3 regions of the Heyndrickxia sp. FSL K6-6286 genome follow, and region 2 is predicted to be linked to each of the others. Evidence: predicted binding sites of a transcription regulator. Region 2 holds the regulator's gene; each other region holds the start of a gene.
The links. The regulator CtsR, encoded in region 2, represses protease genes until heat stress. The targets are predictions, from matches to a motif close to ATGGTCAATAAAGGTCAAACA.

Region 1 (5,886 bases), 2.0 Mb from region 2:
CATCGATAGTGACTTGACGCTCTTCCATTACCTCTAACAGACTGGACTGGGTTCTTGGAGTTGCCCGGTTAATTTCATCAGCTAAAAGAATGTTCGTCTTAACTGGACCAATACGTAATTCAAATTCTTGACTTTTAGGATTAAAAAACTGAATGCCCGTTACATCTGTAGGTAATACATCTGGTGTAAATTGAATTCGTTTGAACTCTCCATCCAAAGATTTAGCAAAAGTTTTAGCAAGGAGTGTTTTTCCAGTACCTGGTACACTTTCTAGTAATATATGCCCGCCTTGCAAGAGAGCAATAGTTAATAATTCGATATCTTTTTCTCTTCCGACCATAACTTTGGATACTTCTTGTTTTAATAAGAAAAGTTTATCCTTCAATTTTAATCCCCCTTTTTATCTGTATAATATAAATATACTAAATTTTTCAAAATAAGTAAAAAAGCAGCCACAAAAAAGAAGATACTTCACAAAGTATCTTCTTAACTCCTAGCATCTTCCAAATATTTATAGATTACATGACCGTTTCTTTGGGCAATCCCACGAAAGTGTTTAAAGTCTTCTTGTTCTACTAAAATCTTCCGAAAATCATAGAAATCTTTATTATCAATATATAACTCTGTTAATTCACCTTTACGTAATTGATCAATTGAAGCATTGATTTCTTCTTCCGTCAACTATCTCACCTCAATACAAGTTTAACAAAATATCTAAGAAGATTATATCATTCCTCATCTATATCAACCAATTTCCCACCATGGGGAGCGACATAATCCCTGAGCATGTTTTTCATGTTTGCAGAAAATCCATTAAAAGGAATATTATATGTACTTCCATCAATCAAATTCAATTGAATTCTCAATGGTGAGTTTTCATTTGCTTTATACACGTATTGAATCTCCTCTATTTTATCCCAGGGAATAAAAGAATGCTTTCCTAAAGAGGAGAATTCATTCATTGTAAAACCATCCTTTTGTATATAGAAATATTCATCAACTGATAAAATCAAAAACGTGATACTAATTAAACACAAAAAAATTGCCATTATTCTTAAAATCCATTTTTTGAAAATAAATAGTATAGAAGCTAATCCTAAAAAGAGAAATGCAATCATTCCAAACATATAAAATTCTGTTCCCATTCCAAAATACAAGACATCTCCAGATGAAAATAAAATAATTTTCAACGGCATAATGATAACTCCAGGTAAAAAGAATGCAGAGATAAAAAATAAAATAGCAATACAAATAAAAAAGTAACGAATTTTATCATTATTGATCATATATCATATATCCCCCTCCTAAGGACCATTTAACAATCGATTCTTCATTTTTTGATCTAACATGGTTCCTTAAATTCACTTTACTATTATGAAAAATTAACATAATAACCCCTTGTTTAAATTTTCAAAGTATCTAAAGAACAACGGAACCGTATCACTTTATCTATTTATTCATTATACTTGAAACTTTTCATAAAATGGTGCAAACTGTAAATGAGATGATTGAAAATTTATAATTCATAATTTAATATGAACGGGGGACGTCAGAGTGAAAATAGCCGATGTAGGGAATGTAATTGAATTTAAAGACGGTTTACGTGGCGTTGTTGAAAAAGTAAATGAGAATTCAGTAATTGTTGATTTAACATATATGGATAATTATCGCGAACTTGAATTAGAGGAAAAAACGGTCGTTAACCATAAAAACTACACCGTCATCAAAGAATCTATAAATGCATAAAAACAAAAAAATTGGCTAGATTTAGCCAATTTTTTTGTGGAATGAAGGAAACTGACGGAATTCCCCCATTTTACTAGTTAAAACTTTACATAAGCAACAACCATGTTTGCAAAAAAGTAACTACATGGAAAGAGCCTTACTTTTAAATGACATTTTATTCATTCAAACAATGGACATTACATTTATAGCTTGTTTTTGATAAAATGTGTACATTGAAGTATTCTTATATAGAAAAGAACTATTGAATGGAGATTTATCCAAATCCCATGGTAGTCATGTATTGTTATGTCGAGGGGAGTTTCTAACATATGAAGCAAAGCGCAACAGATATAAGGCTTATAATAGGTATATTGTTAGCGCATATCTTATTATTTCTTACTTTTAATGACCGTTCAATTTTTTGGTACATATACACAGCCACCTCTTTACTATTAATTAGCTATTCAATTGTCAGTGATAAATCACATGATGAACAATCAAATGGGAAATATTTATTTCTCGGTATATTATCCGGAGTCGTATTGTATCTTGTGTTTTGGATTGGTGATTGGTTATTTTCACTCTTATCCTCTTATCTAGACAAACAAATAGGAAAGACTTATAAACTACTTTCACCCAAATATATATGGCATTATTTTGTGCTCGTATTCGTTTTGGCTCCTGGAGAAGAAATATTCTGGAGAGGCTTTGTCCAAAAAAGACTAATGTACCATATTCAAGGATGGTTACCTGTCCTTATAACAGCAATGTTAAATGCCTCTATTTTCATCTATTCAGAAAACATTATTTTAATCATAGCGGCATTGGTCGGTGGTATTTTTTGGGGTTCACTTTATTTGTGGAGAAAAAACATTCCACTTTTGGTCGTATCTCATGTCATATTTGATTTATTATTAATCATTGTCCTTCCACTCCACTAATATAGGCTGAAGATAAAAAGATTGTCATATGCTTATCATTTCACATGTATTCTACAATGATTGTGAAGTAATGGCACCAACTTTTTATCTGACAGCCTCATTTCATGCTTTCGTAAACTTATTTTCTCTTCGTATCCAAAGTAAAAAGATAAAAATTAAGCTAATATATCCAAATAACGGGTACAATAATGCTAAAAGTGTTCCATAATGCACTTTACTGATTAATGTAACAACTGCAATAATGATCATGTAGATCCATAACGATTTAATAGATAAATATTGCTGGATCTGCTGTCCAAGGCCATAAACATTTCCAATGATAGAGGTAAATATTTCTCCATAAATAATAGCAACATAGATATAATAAATACTTCCAAAAGTATTTTGAACAATAATAGCCATTGGAATTTCAAATTCAGCCACATTAGGTAAAGTAATGAGTGTAAAATGACTAGATAATAGGATTAGTGTTAATAAAACTCCGCCTATAATACCACCTATCCGAACTACCTTTTTATCATTTACCTCACTAGCAATTGGTACTAATACTGCTTGTGCGAGGATTAAATTTAAAGCAGCATACGAAAAAGGAGATAGAAATAATCTCCAACCATCTTCTACTTTAGGAATCATTAAAACTGATTCAAAAAAATTTGGAGTTAAGATTGACTTTGACATGACGATAAAATTAAAAATTATCATCATCGGCACAACAAAAGTATTAACAGCAAATACGCCTTTTGTACCAATTAACATGATAAAAATCGTTAAAAAAATAGTAAAATAGATACCAATATTTTTACTAATACCTAAATGTTCTTGAAACACCGCGCCTGCTCCAGAAAACATCACCCCGCATACTCCAAGTAACATCATCATCATAAATACATTCATAAACTTTGAAATGGTTCTACCAAATAAATATTCATTAAATTCTTCATATGATTTGGCTCTCAAATCAATGGCTATCAACATCATTTTTGTACCTAATGCGATAAATAGATAGCCTGCTAATAATATTGATATAATTCCAATAAACCCATAGCGTGAAAAAAACTCGACGATTTCTTTTCCTGTAGCAAATCCAGCTCCTATCACTGTTCCAACATAAACAGCAGCCACTTGTAAACCACCAATATATTTCTTCATTAATAATCCCCTCGCAATAAAGTCGCACTACTAATCCATATGTACAAGCATATTCAATTACGACAAGAAAAATATTTTTTGCAATAAACCCTTTAAACTCTTATAACTTTTTTATTTAGTCAAAAAAGGTCAAAAAAATATTTACAAATTTAAAAAATGGGTGTATGATAAATTCATAAGGTCAAAGATAGTCAAAATCAAACAACCTTATTTTCTTTTTATCTAATTAGTCAAAGATAGTCAAAATCAACTTTTATAACAATTGCATTGCTATTTCAAGGAGGAATGCTTTTATGAAATGTCAAAATTGTAATAATCGAAATGCTAATGTTCAACTAAGAGTAAATATAAATGGGCAAACTCAGGATCTACAATTATGTTCCGAATGCTATAAAAAAGAATTTGCGATGAATCATTCACCATTTGGTGGTTTTCCTTCAATGAATGATTTTGAACATTTATTTAAAGGGTATAGTCAAGGTGGATCATTGTCAGCGAATAATCAGGGGTTTAAACAACAAACTCAAAGTCAGGGCGGCAATGGTCATAATGGATTTTTAGATCAATTTGGACGCAACTTAACAAGCATAGCTAAAACAGGATTAATTGATCCGGTAATTGGGCGTGAAGAAGAAATCAATCGAGTGATTGAAATATTAAACCGCCGGAATAAAAACAATCCAGTTTTAATTGGTGAACCAGGTGTAGGTAAAACTGCAATAGCAGAGGGTCTTGCATTGAAAATAGTTGAAAAGGATGTACCAGCTAAACTAAGAAATAAAGAAGTCTACCTGCTTGACGTTGCCTCATTGGTAGCAAATACAGGAATTCGGGGACAATTTGAAGAAAGAATGAAGCAACTCATCACTGAATTACAAAATCGTAAAAATGTTCTTTTATTCATTGATGAAATTCATTTACTTGTTGGTGCAGGTTCTGCTGAAGGCTCCATGGATGCAGGAAATATTTTAAAACCAGCATTAGCAAGAGGTGAACTTCAAGTAATTGGGGCAACGACATTAAAAGAATATCGCCAAATCGAAAAAGATGCAGCACTAGAAAGACGCTTCCAACCAGTGCAAGTAAATGAACCTACAATTGAACAATCGATTAATATTTTAAATGGATTGAAAGAAAAGTATGAGAAATATCACCAAGTAAGTTACTCAGATGAAGCAATCAAAGCATGTGTCATTTTATCTAATCGATATATTCAAGATCGCTACCTACCAGACAAAGCAATCGATCTAATGGATGAAGCTGGCTCAAAATTAAACTTAACATTAGTGACTGGCAATGAAGAGGAACTTAAGCAACGTCTTACAGAAATTGAGCAAGAAAAACAAACTGCATTAGCCAAAGAAGATTATGAAACGGCTGCAACATTGCGTGATGAAGAAGAAAAATTAGAGCAAATGCTGCAAACTGAAAATAAACATAGTCAGCCTATAGTGGACATTACTCATATTCAAGCAATTATCGAGAAGAAAACTGGTATACCTGTTGGTAAATTGCAAGACAATGAGCAACAAAAAATGAAAAATATCGAAGAAAACTTAGCCAAAAAAGTAATCGGTCAAGATGAAGCGGTTAATAAAGTAGCTAAAGCGATCCGTCGCGGACGTGCAGGATTAAAATCAAAAACTCGTCCAATCGGTTCCTTCCTCTTCGTAGGTCCAACTGGGGTCGGTAAAACCGAACTTACAAAAACATTGGCAGAAGAATTATTTGGTACAAAGGATGCATTGATTCGACTCGACATGAGTGAGTATATGGAGAAGCATAGTGTGTCTAAATTAATCGGCTCTCCACCAGGATATGTTGGCCATGAAGAAGCAGGACAATTAACTGAAAAAGTTCGCAGAAATCCATATAGTATCATATTATTAGATGAGATTGAAAAAGCACATCCAGATGTGCAGCATATGTTCTTACAAATATTGGAGGACGGTCGTCTTACAGATAGTCAAGGACGTACGGTCAGCTTCAAGGATACAGTTATTATTATGACTAGTAATGCAGGAATCGGTTTTAAAGAAATTCATGTTGGCTTTGACCAAAGCAATGCTAT
Region 2 (5,886 bases):
TGAAGTCGTAACAAGGTAGCCGTATCGGAAGGTGCGGCTGGATCACCTCCTTTCTAAGGAATATGGAAAACCACTTACGTGGTTCAGACGTCTTCTGTTTTGTTCAGTTTTGAAAGGTTAATCCTTTCAGTTTAATAGAGGTGAATTAGAAGCGAGAAGGTCGAGGAAGCAAGCGAATGAGCACCGGAACGTATTAAACATACGTGAGGATGTGAGTGAGTGCGCTGACGAAGAGATTCGAAGCTTATCATTCGCCGGATTGTTCTTTGAAAACTAGATATGTAAGAAGTAACCAAGTAATAACCGAGAATCGCCACTTTATGGATGAATCCATTAAGTAGTTTTAAATAACCTTTTAGGTTAAGTTAGTAAGGGCGCACGGTGAATGCCTTGGCACTAGGAGCCGATGAAGGACGGGACTAACACCGATATGCTTCGGGGAGCTGTAAGCGAGCTTTGATCCGGAGATTTCCGAATGGGGGAACCCACTGCCCGTAATGGGGTAGTATCCTTACTTGAATACATAGAGTAAGGAAGGCAGACCCGGGGAACTGAAACATCTAAGTACCCGGAGGAAGAGAAAGCAATTGCGATTTCCTGAGTAGCGGCGAGCGAAACGGAAGAAGCCCAAACCAAGAGGCTTGCCTCTTGGGGTTGTAGGACACTCTATACGGAGTTACAAAGGAACGGAGTAAATGAAGAGGTCTGGAAAGGCCCGTCAAAGAAGGTAACAACCCTGTAGTTGAAACTTCGTTCCCTCCAGAGTGGATCCTGAGTACGGCGGGACACGTGAAATCCCGTCGGAAGCAGGGAGGACCATCTCCCAAGGCTAAATACTCCCTAGTGACCGATAGTGAACCAGTACCGTGAGGGAAAGGTGAAAAGCACCCCGGGAGGGGAGTGAAAGAGAACCTGAAACCGTGTGCCTACAAGTAGTTAGAGCTCTATGCTTTATGCAGAGTGATAGCGTGCCTTTTGTAGAATGAACCGGCGAGTTACGATTTCATGCAAGGTTAAGCTGAAGAGGCGGAGCCGCAGCGAAAGCGAGTCTGAATAGGGCGATAGAGTATGAGGTCGTAGACCCGAAACCAGGTGATCTACCCATGTCCAGGGTGAAGGTAAGGTAACACTTACTGGAGGCCCGAACCCACGCACGTTGAAAAGTGCGGGGATGAGGTGTGGGTAGCGGAGAAATTCCAATCGAACTTGGAGATAGCTGGTTCTCTCCGAAATAGCTTTAGGGCTAGCCTTAAGGTAAGAGTCTTGGAGGTAGAGCACTGTTTGGACTAGGGGCCCTCATCGGGTTACCGAATTCAGACAAACTCCGAATGCCAATGACTTATCCTTAGGAGTCAGACTGCGAGTGATAAGATCCGTAGTCAAGAGGGAAACAGCCCAGACCACCAGCTAAGGTCCCAAAGTATACGTTAAGTGGAAAAGGATGTGGAGTTGCTTAGACAACCAGGATGTTGGCTTAGAAGCAGCCACCATTTAAAGAGTGCGTAATAGCTCACTGGTCGAGTGACTCTGCGCCGAAAATGTACCGGGGCTAAACGTATCACCGAAGCTGTGGATGGACATCTATGCATCTTTTCCTTCGGAAAAATGCTGGATGTCCGTGGTAGGAGAGCGTTCTAAGGGCTGCGAAGCTAGACCGTAAGGACTGGTGGAGCGCTTAGAAGTGAGAATGCCGGTATGAGTAGCGAAAGAAGGGTGAGAATCCCTTCCACCGAATGCCTAAGGTTTCCTGAGGAAGGCTCGTCCGCTCAGGGTTAGTCGGGACCTAAGCCGAGGCCGAAAGGCGTAGGCGATGGACAACAGGTTGATATTCCTGTACCACCTCTTCACCGTTTGAACGATGGGGGGACGCAGGAGGATAGGGTAAGCGCACTGCTGGAATAGTGCGTCCAAGCAGTTAGAGGGGTGACGAGGCAAATCCCGTCACCATATACCTTGAGCTGTGATGGCGAGGGAAATTTAGTACCGAAGTTCCTGATTCCACACTGCCTAGAAAATCCTCTAGTGAGGTGAAAGGTGCCCGTACCGCAAACCGACACAGGTAGGCGAGGAGAGAATCCTAAGGTGAGCGAGAGAACTCTCGTTAAGGAACTCGGCAAAATGACCCCGTAACTTCGGGAGAAGGGGTGCTCTGTTAGGGTGCAAGCCCGAGAGAGCCGCAGTGAATAGGCCCAGGCGACTGTTTAGCAAAAACACAGGTCTCTGCGAAGCCGTAAGGCGAAGTATAGGGGCTGACGCCTGCCCGGTGCTGGAAGGTTAAGAGGAGAGGTTAGTCGCAAGACGAAGCTTTGAATTGAAGCCCCAGTAAACGGCGGCCGTAACTATAACGGTCCTAAGGTAGCGAAATTCCTTGTCAGGTAAGTTCTGACCCGCACGAAAGGCGCAACGATCTGGGCACTGTCTCAACGAGAGACTCGGTGAAATTATAGTACCTGTGAAGATGCAGGTTACCCGCGACAGGACGGAAAGACCCCGTGGAGCTTTACTGCAGCTTGATATTGAATTTTGGTACAGCTTGTACAGGATAGGTAGGAGCCTTTGAAGCCGGAGCGCCAGCTTCGGTGGAGGCATCGGTGGGATACTACCCTGGCTGTATTGAAATTCTAACCCGCACCCCTGAATCGGGGTGGGAGACAGTGTCAGGCAGGCAGTTTGACTGGGGCGGTCGCCTCCTAAAAGGTAACGGAGGCGCCCAAAGGTTCCCTCAGAATGGTTGGAAATCATTCGCAGAGTGTAAAGGCACAAGGGAGCTTGACTGCGAGACCTACAAGTCGAGCAGGGACGAAAGTCGGGCTTAGTGATCCGGTGGTTCCGCATGGAAGGGCCATCGCTCAACGGATAAAAGCTACCCCGGGGATAACAGGCTTATCTCCCCCAAGAGTCCACATCGACGGGGAGGTTTGGCACCTCGATGTCGGCTCATCGCATCCTGGGGCTGTAGTCGGTCCCAAGGGTTGGGCTGTTCGCCCATTAAAGCGGTACGCGAGCTGGGTTCAGAACGTCGTGAGACAGTTCGGTCCCTATCCGTCGTGGGCGTAGGAAATTTGAGAGGAGCTGTCCTTAGTACGAGAGGACCGGGATGGACGCACCGCTGGTGTACCAGTTGTCTTGCCAAAGGCATCGCTGGGTAGCTATGTGCGGAAGGGATAAGTGCTGAAAGCATCTAAGCATGAAGCCCCCCTCAAGATGAGATTTCCCTTAGTTTATCTAAATAAGATCCCTGAAAGATGATCAGGTTGATAGGTTCGAGGTGGAAGTGTGGCGACACATGGAGCTGACGAATACTAATAGATCGAAGACTTAACCAAATAGATTTAAGGTTATGAACCGTTACTTCTTGATATATCTAGTTTTGAGGGAATAAGCCCTTAACAAAATATAGTCTGGTAATTATGGCAAGAAGGTCACACCCGTTCCCATCCCGAACACGGAAGTTAAGCTTCTTAGCGCCGATGGTAGTTGGGGGCTCTCCCCCTGCAAGAGTAGGACGTTGCCAGGCGATTTGAAACCACAGAATAATTTATTCTGTGGTTTTTTTATGTCATTTTTTAATAAAGCGAATAAAAAATATGGTTTTATTTCCTGCACATGTGGTAAAACTAATGAATATAATCATGTTGCGAATATATAAAGATTAGATAAAAATTGACTAGTATTTTTGGTAAACCTAGTAAAAACGAGTATACATTGACTGGTGCCCGCCTGTTCATTTATGTTAGACAGGGTGGAAATTTCAGTTATCACCACTGACTAAGTTGCTTGCGCTTTTCTGATACCTTCATGTATAATTAAAGTCAAATATAGTCAAAGTCAAGTCGTAGAAGGAGGTGGACTTGATGAAAAATATATCGGATATTATTGAAAGTTATCTTAAACAGGTTTTGGAAATGAATGGTAGTGAAATTGTGGAAATAAAAAGAAGTGAAATTGCCGATAAATTTCAATGTGTACCTTCCCAGATTAACTACGTAATCAATACCAGATTCACTATAGAAAGAGGATATGTAGTTGAAAGTAAAAGAGGTGGTGGAGGATATATTCGTATTATTAAGGTTAAACCTCACGATCAGGCACAATTAATTGATCATTTATTACTATTAGTAAAGTCCAGAGTATCCCAATCAAATGCTGAGGATGTGATTATTCGTTTGGTTGAAGAAGAAGTTATTTCGAAAAGAGAAGCGAAAATTATGTTAAGCGTAATGGACCGTTCAGTTCTTTATTTGGACCTTCCAGAAAGAGACCAATTAAGAGCTAGAATGTTAACGGCTATGCTAATGACTTTAAAATATAAATAATATAGAGGTGAGTAAAATGATTTGTCAGGAGTGTAATGAAAGACCGGCAACTCTTCATTTTACCAAAATTATTAATGGAGAAAAAACCGAATTCCATTACTGTGAGAAATGTGCACAGGAAAAAGGTGAGATGTTTATGTTTGAGGGGGAACCTGGATTCTCTATTAACAATATAATTGCAGGATTATTAAATTTTGATCCAGTTTTTCAACAAGCAAAACAAGGCACAATTCAAAAAAATGAAATTTTGCAATGTCCGAATTGTAAAATGACATTTAAACAATTTGTTAATATTGGACGCTTTGGTTGTTCCACATGTTATGAAACCTTTAATGAACGATTACATCCGATTATAAAAAGGCTTCATAGTGGAAATATCGAACACCATGGTAAAGTACCGAAAAGAATTGGAGGCGCTGTTCATATAAAGAGGCAAATCCAACAGTTAAAATTAGATTTACAGCAAGCAATAAATCATGAAGAATTCGAAAAGGCTGCTGATATTCGAGATCAAGTTCGAGCCTTAGAGAGTTCACTTCTGAATGATGGGAGGGAAACCTCATGAGTTTAGAAAAATTCATTAGTCAAGCAGTAAGTTCATGGATGAGTAAAGAGGGACCAGATTCTGATATTGTGCTAAGTTCAAGAATTCGATTAGCTCGAAACTTCAAGGACTATAAATTCCCGACATTGTTTAGTAATGAGGAAGCAAGAGAAATTATATCTAAAGTAGAATCAGTTTTACATACTGATTTCCATCTCGAAGGCAATCAAGTAGAATTACTTAAAATGGATCAGCTACAAGCTTTACAGAAGAAGGTGTTAGTCGAAAAACATCTTATTAGCCCGAATTTAGCAGATGATTCTTCACATGGTGCAGTGATTTTATCAGGTGAAGAGGATGTTAGTATAATGATTAATGAGGAAGACCATATACGGATACAATGCTTATTTCCTGGTCTACAACTAAAAGAAGCTTTAGATAAGGCAAATAAAATTGATGATTTAATGGAAGAACATATTGATTATGCATATAGTGAAAAGCTGGGATATTTGACAAGCTGTCCAACTAATGTCGGCACAGGATTAAGAGCATCAGTTATGGTTCACTTACCTGGACTTATCCTTACTCAACAAATGAATCGTATTATTCCTGCTATTAATCAATTAGGATTAGTGGTTCGTGGAATTTATGGAGAAGGCAGCGAGGCATTGGGTAATATTTTTCAAATTTCTAATCAAATTACATTAGGTAAATCTGAAACAGATATTGTCGAGGATTTAATTAGTGTTGTTCAACAGATCATTGCACAAGAAAGGTCCGCAAGAGAAGCATTGATTAAAACCTCTAACATACAATTAGAAGATAGAGTTTTCAGGTCTTATGGTGTATTGACCAATAGTAGAATAATTGAATCAAAGGAAGCGTCACAATGCTTGTCCGATGTTCGTTTAGGGATTGATACAGGCTATATCAAAAATGTATCTAAAAATATCTTAAATGAATTAATGATCTTTACACAACCAGGTTTTTTACAACAATATGCTGGTGGTCCATTGCGTCCCTATG
Region 3 (5,886 bases), 1.2 Mb from region 2:
CCGTAGCATTGACTGAGTATATAGCCCATCATTTTGAAAATGATTATCAGACGCGGATTACGCATCGGGATATAAAGAAAAGGAAGGAAACAACATCATGAGAATGGATGGAAAGCAACCGCGGATTGTTGTAATCGGCGGTGGGACTGGATTATCTGTTTTATTAAGAGGTATGAAAAAATATCCAGTCGATATAACAGCGATTGTGACAGTAGCAGATGATGGGGGGAGCTCTGGACGAATTAGGGATGAAATGGATATCCCTTCTCCAGGTGATATACGAAATGTCCTCGCTGCTCTTTCAGATGTAGAACCATTAGTTGAACAAATGTTTCAGCATCGTTTTAAAACATCGAATGAACTTTCCGGGCATTCATTAGGAAATTTAATTATAGCCGCTTTGACATCTATTACTGGGGATTTTGTTCATGCTATCCAAGAAATGAGCAAAGTACTAAATGTTCATGGTAAAGTTCTGCCTGCTGCGAATCAAAGTGTGGTCCTTCATGCAGAGATGGAAGATGGAACAGTGATTACTGGTGAATCACAGATTCCTTTTTCAGGCAAAAAAATAAAACGCGTGTTTTTGACACCTGATGTGATTCATCCTTTATCAGAAACGGTTCGTGCAATACGAAATGCCGACCTTATTATCATTGGACCAGGTAGCTTATATACTAGTATTTTACCGAATTTGCTTGTTCCAAAGCTTGGAGAAGAAGTTTGCCGTGCAAAAGCAAAAAAGGTATACATTTGCAATCTAATGACACAAGCAGGTGAAACACTTGACTTTACTGCCAGCGATCATATCCAAGCCATTTATGATCATATGGGGTGTTCATTTATTGATACTGTACTTGTGAATAACGAAGAGGTACCTCCAGAAATACAGGAGAAATATAAAGAGGAGCTTGCAAAACCAGTTGTTTTTGATGTAGATCGTCTTGAAACAATGGGATTAGAAGTTCTCTATGATCGAATTATAACTTACCAAAATGGCTATATACGTCATGATACTGAAAAGGTTGCTAAAATTATATATTCCTTGATTGACGATCAATTAAAAGAAAAAATAAAGAGTGGAAGCTGAACGGTAATGCTTCCCCCTCCACAACATTCAGTCGAGGGTCAACTGGAGGTATAAAAATATGTCATTTGCTTCGGAAACAAAAAAAGAATTAACAAATTTACAAGTAAAAGATTGCTGTGTTCGCTCAGAGCTGTCAGCATTGATTCGTATGAACGGATCATTATCCTTTTCCAATCGAATTTTGGTCGTGAATGTTCAGACGGAAAATGCAGCAATTGCTCGAAGGATTTATACTCTAATAAAGCGCATATATGATACTCCTGTTGAATTATTAGTTAGAAAAAAAATGCGTTTAAAGAAAAACAATGTTTACATTGTTCGGATGAAAGCAAAAGCTAAGGAAATTCTAGAGGATTTAGAAATATTAGGTGAAGGTTTTACTTTTATCCATAATATTTCACCCGCTCTAATTAAGAAAAAATGTTGTAAACGTTCCTATTTACGTGGTGCATTCCTTGCAGGAGGCTCAGTAAACAATCCTGAAACTTCCTCTTATCATCTAGAGATTTTTTCATTGTATAAGGAACATAATGATTCTTTATGTGAATTAATGAACTTTTTCAATCTTAATAGTAAAACATTAGAACGAAAAAAGGGATTTATTACTTATTTAAAGGAAGCTGAAAAAATAACAGAGTTCTTAAATGTCATTGGTGCTCATAATTCATTACTTCGCTTCGAAGATGTTAGGATCGTACGGGATATGAGAAATTCGGTCAATCGACTAGTGAACTGTGAAACGGCCAATTTGAATAAAACAATTGGAGCTGCTCTCCGCCAAGTTGAAAATATTCGATTCATCGATGAAACAGTGGGTCTTCAAATATTACCAGATAAGCTACGTGAAATTGCTGAATTACGGGTTGCCTACCAGGATGTTACACTGAAGGAATTGGGCGAAATGGTCTCATCAGGGAATATTAGTAAGTCCGGTATCAATCACCGATTAAGAAAAATTGACGAAATCGCTGACAAGCTCAGAGCAGGGGAACTAGATAGAAATTCTATTTCAAAATAAATTAGGTTAAATAAAAAATAATTGAAGGGAGAAGAAAGAATGGTTGAGAAACAAGTAGAAATAAAACTGAAAACAGGCCTACAAGCTCGTCCAGCAGCCTTGTTCGTTCAGGAGGCAAATCGTTATTCTGCGGAAATTTTCTTAGAGAAGGATGGCAAGAAGGTAAATGCCAAAAGTATTATGGGGTTAATGAGTTTAGCAGCAGGAGTAGGTTCCGTTATTACATTAAGTGCTAGTGGAAGCGATGAAAAAGAGGCTGTTGAAAGCTTAGCTAAATTTGTTGAGAACGAATAAATCACGTAACTTTCTGGCTACTAAGAGTGGGGAGAACTGTATGTAAAAAAGAACTGCTACCTATTTATAGGTAGCAGTTCTTTTTTCTTTTATCTTATTTTCTTTCGTCAGAACGAGTAATAATGCTATCAATTAACCCATATTCTTTTGCCTTTTCAGCAGTCATAAAGTTATCGCGGTCTGTATCTTTTTCAATTACTTCTAATGGCTGACCTGTACGTTCAGCTAAAATTTTATTTAATTTTTCACGTAAGAACAAAATACGCTTTGCAGCAATCTCAATTTCTGTTGCCTGTCCTTGTGCACCACCAAGCGGTTGGTGAATCATAACTTCACTATTTGGAAGTGCATATCTTTTTCCTTTTTCACCTGCAGCTAGTAAGAAAGCACCCATGGAAGCAGCCATCCCAGTACAAATTGTTGAAACATCAGATTTAATAAATTGCATCGTATCATAGATTGCCATACCAGCCGTGATACTTCCACCAGGGCTATTAATATAAAGTGAAATATCCTTACCTGGGTTTTCTGCATCTAAAAATAAAAGCTGTGCAACAATTGAATTTGCTACATTATCATCGATAGCACTACCAAGCATGATGATACGATCCTTTAATAATCTTGAATAAATATCATATGCGCGTTCTCCACGATTCGTTTGTTCAATAACTGTAGGAATTAAGTTCATACTTGCTCCTCCTTAACATATTCGGTATATACACCGATTGAATTCTCTTTACAAGGCATTTTTTATTTAAAAGCCTAAAGGAAAATTTTCCTTATTTAATGTTATCATACACTGATGGTCAATAAAGGTCAAACAATACACTTTTAATTTTATAAACTTTTTTACACTCTAAACATATTAACCAAATTAAAAGTTTTTAAACCATTTGAAAATATAAAAAAACCTCTTGTTCTCATCAGAACAAGAGGTTTCTTACGCCCTCGGAGGGAATCGAACCCCCATTTTAAGAACCGGAATCTCACGTGCTATCCGTTGCACCACGAGGGCATGTTTAGAACCGTACGAATTAAAATTATAAATGAGAAACACTGAAAATGCAACACTTTTTTCCATCCCTTTCTATTTAAAATACAGTATTACGTCTTAATCTATTTTTCACAAATTTGGTCCTTCTATGGAGGTTGCGCCACCTTACTCAGTGTAATGAAGAAAGTTCGTGGTCTTCAGCCGATAGTTATTAGTTAAAAGAGCCTTAACTAAAGAGATGATAAAGAAGGGATTTTACATTTATTATGTACGGAGAATATATTGTAAGGTAAAATAATAAAAAAGGAACAAACGGAGGGGAATTGCTTGAATTTACAATTCGGATTATATCAACAACAATCTTTGAAATTAACAATGACACAAGAATTGAAACAAGCTATCGAACTTCTACAATACTCATCTCAAGAGCTAGTCTCTTTTCTGGAAGAAAAGGCTATCGAAAATCCTTTGATACAATTAGAGCATACAAATGTAAAATATATAGATTTGCATTCGGATGGATCCAAAAAGAGAAAATCATACAAAAATGAGCGCGACTATAAACAATGGATTGATCAAATCTCTCAGTCATCTATCAATATACAAGACTATTTATTTATGCAGCTTTCTTTGAAAACGCTAACAAATAGTGAAAAAGCTGTATTATCCTATCTCATTTACAATCTTGACTCAAATGGTTATCTAACTGTTCCAATTGAGGAAGTGGCTAAAAAGAATGATGTAGAGCTGGTAGTTGTGAACCGTTGCCTGGATATACTACATGGTTTAGAACCTGTCGGAGTCGGTGCACGAAATTTACAGGAGTGCTTATTACTACAGGTTAATCAAAAAAAAGATTGCCCAACCCTGGTTTATGACATTCTTACTCAATACTTTTTGGAGTTTGCCGATCGAAAATGGAAACCGCTTTCCAAACAGCTTGGAGTGGAAATTAATGAGATACAATGGGCTGCTGACTATATCAAAACATTAAATCCACGACCAGGAGCAGCTTATCACTCGGAACAGGCGCAATATATCGTGCCGGATTTAATTGTAACGCTTGAGAATGATACGATCGAATTAGATCTGTTCCAGAAACATCTTCCAAATGTGCAATTTCAAAAAGACTATTATAAAATGATGTCATCCTATAAAGATCAACAAGTGAAGCATTTTTTAAAGGAAAAAACACAAGATTATCAATGGATTATGAGAAGCCTTCAACAACGGAAAGAAACACTTTTGAAAGTAGGAATGGCGATTATTCAAAAGCAGTATGATTTCTTTTTAAAGGGACCGGAATATTTAAAACCTTTAACGATGAAAGAGATATCTGAAGAAATTAATGTGCATGAATCAACAGTTAGCCGGGCAGTAAGAGAAAAATTTATTCAAACACCATTTGGGACATATGAATTACGGTACTTTTTCTCAACTAGTATAATGAAATCTAATTCAATTGATGAGGAGGACCAGGCATCTGCTCAACAAGTTAAAATGCGCATATCCCATTTGATAGAACAAGAAAATAAATTAAAACCATTATCTGATCAAGGAATTGCAGATGATTTAAAAAATGAAGGGATCATCATCTCTCGTAGAACAGTAGCAAAGTATCGAGATCAATTAAACATTCCATCCTCTTCAAAAAGAAAGCGATTTGCATAATATAAGGAGAATCGATATGAATCAAGTAATATTTTACACAAGAAATCAATGCCAGCTTTGTAAAGAAGCCATGCAATTATTGACCATCTTACAAAGTGAATTTTCTTTTGAAATAATTGAGAAGAATATTGATGAAAGTGATGAGTTGACCGAGAAGTACGGCTTAATGATTCCAGTCATTGAAATGAATAATGAGATCATTCAATATGGCCAGATTGATTATTTTACCTTACAAAGCTATTTAAAAAAATAAATAAGTCAATTTGGTTGAATTCCTGTTTTTACCCTGCTAAAATAAAAAATGTAGCAAGGGTAAATTTTTTTTATATCAGTCGGGACATAATATGTCTACGTGGGACGATAAGTGACCCGTGATATTTCTTGAAGGGATTAAAACGATGTATACATTAATAGAGCTTCAAAAAAAATTATTACCTGATATGCTCTCTGTTATGCAAAAACGTTTCCAAATACTTCGCTCTATTCATTTTATGGAGCCTGTGGGAAGAAGAACATTAGCACAAGTATTGGGCTTCTCGGAACGCGTTTTACGTAGTGAAGTAGAATTTCTCAATGAACAAAAGCTCATTACAATTAAAACGAATGGAATGTCTGTTTCGGAACAGGGTCTTTCCGTACTCGAAGGTCTATCTGGAATGATGAGAGAGATTTCAGGCATCAATGAGATGGAAGAAAAGCTAAAAGAATTATTGAACCTTCAAGAAGTGGTTATTGTCCCTGGCGATAGTGATGAAACCCCTTGGGTAAAACAGGAACTTGGTAGAGCATGTGCAAAAAGAATGAAGAAGCGCCTTGTAG

Region 1: a site for CtsR is predicted at 3,931-3,951, ahead of MHI39_RS17195 (ATP-dependent Clp protease ATP-binding subunit). Genes of this name have one in related genera too.
Region 3: a site for CtsR is predicted at 3,205-3,225, ahead of clpP (ATP-dependent Clp endopeptidase proteolytic subunit ClpP). Genes of this name have one in related genera too.

What each region holds. Positions count from the first base shown of each region.
Region 1 is NZ_CP152029.1:3,417,001-3,422,886, forward strand. It holds gene MHI39_RS17165 (MoxR family ATPase) at 1-340, opposite strand, end outside; gene MHI39_RS17170 (hypothetical protein) at 487-681, opposite strand; gene MHI39_RS17175 (hypothetical protein) at 729-1,286, opposite strand; gene MHI39_RS17180 (DUF2187 family protein) at 1,555-1,746, shown strand; gene MHI39_RS17185 (CPBP family intramembrane metalloprotease) at 2,055-2,666, shown strand; gene MHI39_RS17190 (hypothetical protein) at 2,769-3,815, opposite strand; gene MHI39_RS17195 (ATP-dependent Clp protease ATP-binding subunit) at 4,109-5,886, shown strand, end outside.
Region 2 is NZ_CP152029.1:95,390-101,275, forward strand. It holds rRNA gene MHI39_RS00505 (16S ribosomal RNA) at 1-53, shown strand, start outside; rRNA gene MHI39_RS00510 (23S ribosomal RNA) at 359-3,326, shown strand; rRNA gene rrf (5S ribosomal RNA) at 3,401-3,517, shown strand; gene MHI39_RS00520 (CtsR family transcriptional regulator) at 3,855-4,316, shown strand; gene MHI39_RS00525 (UvrB/UvrC motif-containing protein) at 4,333-4,881, shown strand; gene MHI39_RS00530 (protein arginine kinase) at 4,878-5,886, shown strand, end outside.
Region 3 is NZ_CP152029.1:1,328,464-1,334,349, forward strand. It holds gene rapZ (RNase adapter RapZ) at 1-101, shown strand, start outside; gene MHI39_RS06545 (YvcK family protein) at 98-1,090, shown strand; gene whiA (DNA-binding protein WhiA) at 1,149-2,108, shown strand; gene MHI39_RS06555 (HPr family phosphocarrier protein) at 2,148-2,402, shown strand; gene clpP (ATP-dependent Clp endopeptidase proteolytic subunit ClpP) at 2,497-3,090, opposite strand; tRNA gene MHI39_RS06565 (tRNA-Arg) at 3,346-3,417, opposite strand; gene rpoN (RNA polymerase factor sigma-54) at 3,724-5,067, shown strand; gene MHI39_RS06575 (glutaredoxin family protein) at 5,084-5,320, shown strand; gene MHI39_RS06580 (sugar-binding transcriptional regulator) at 5,466-5,886, shown strand, end outside.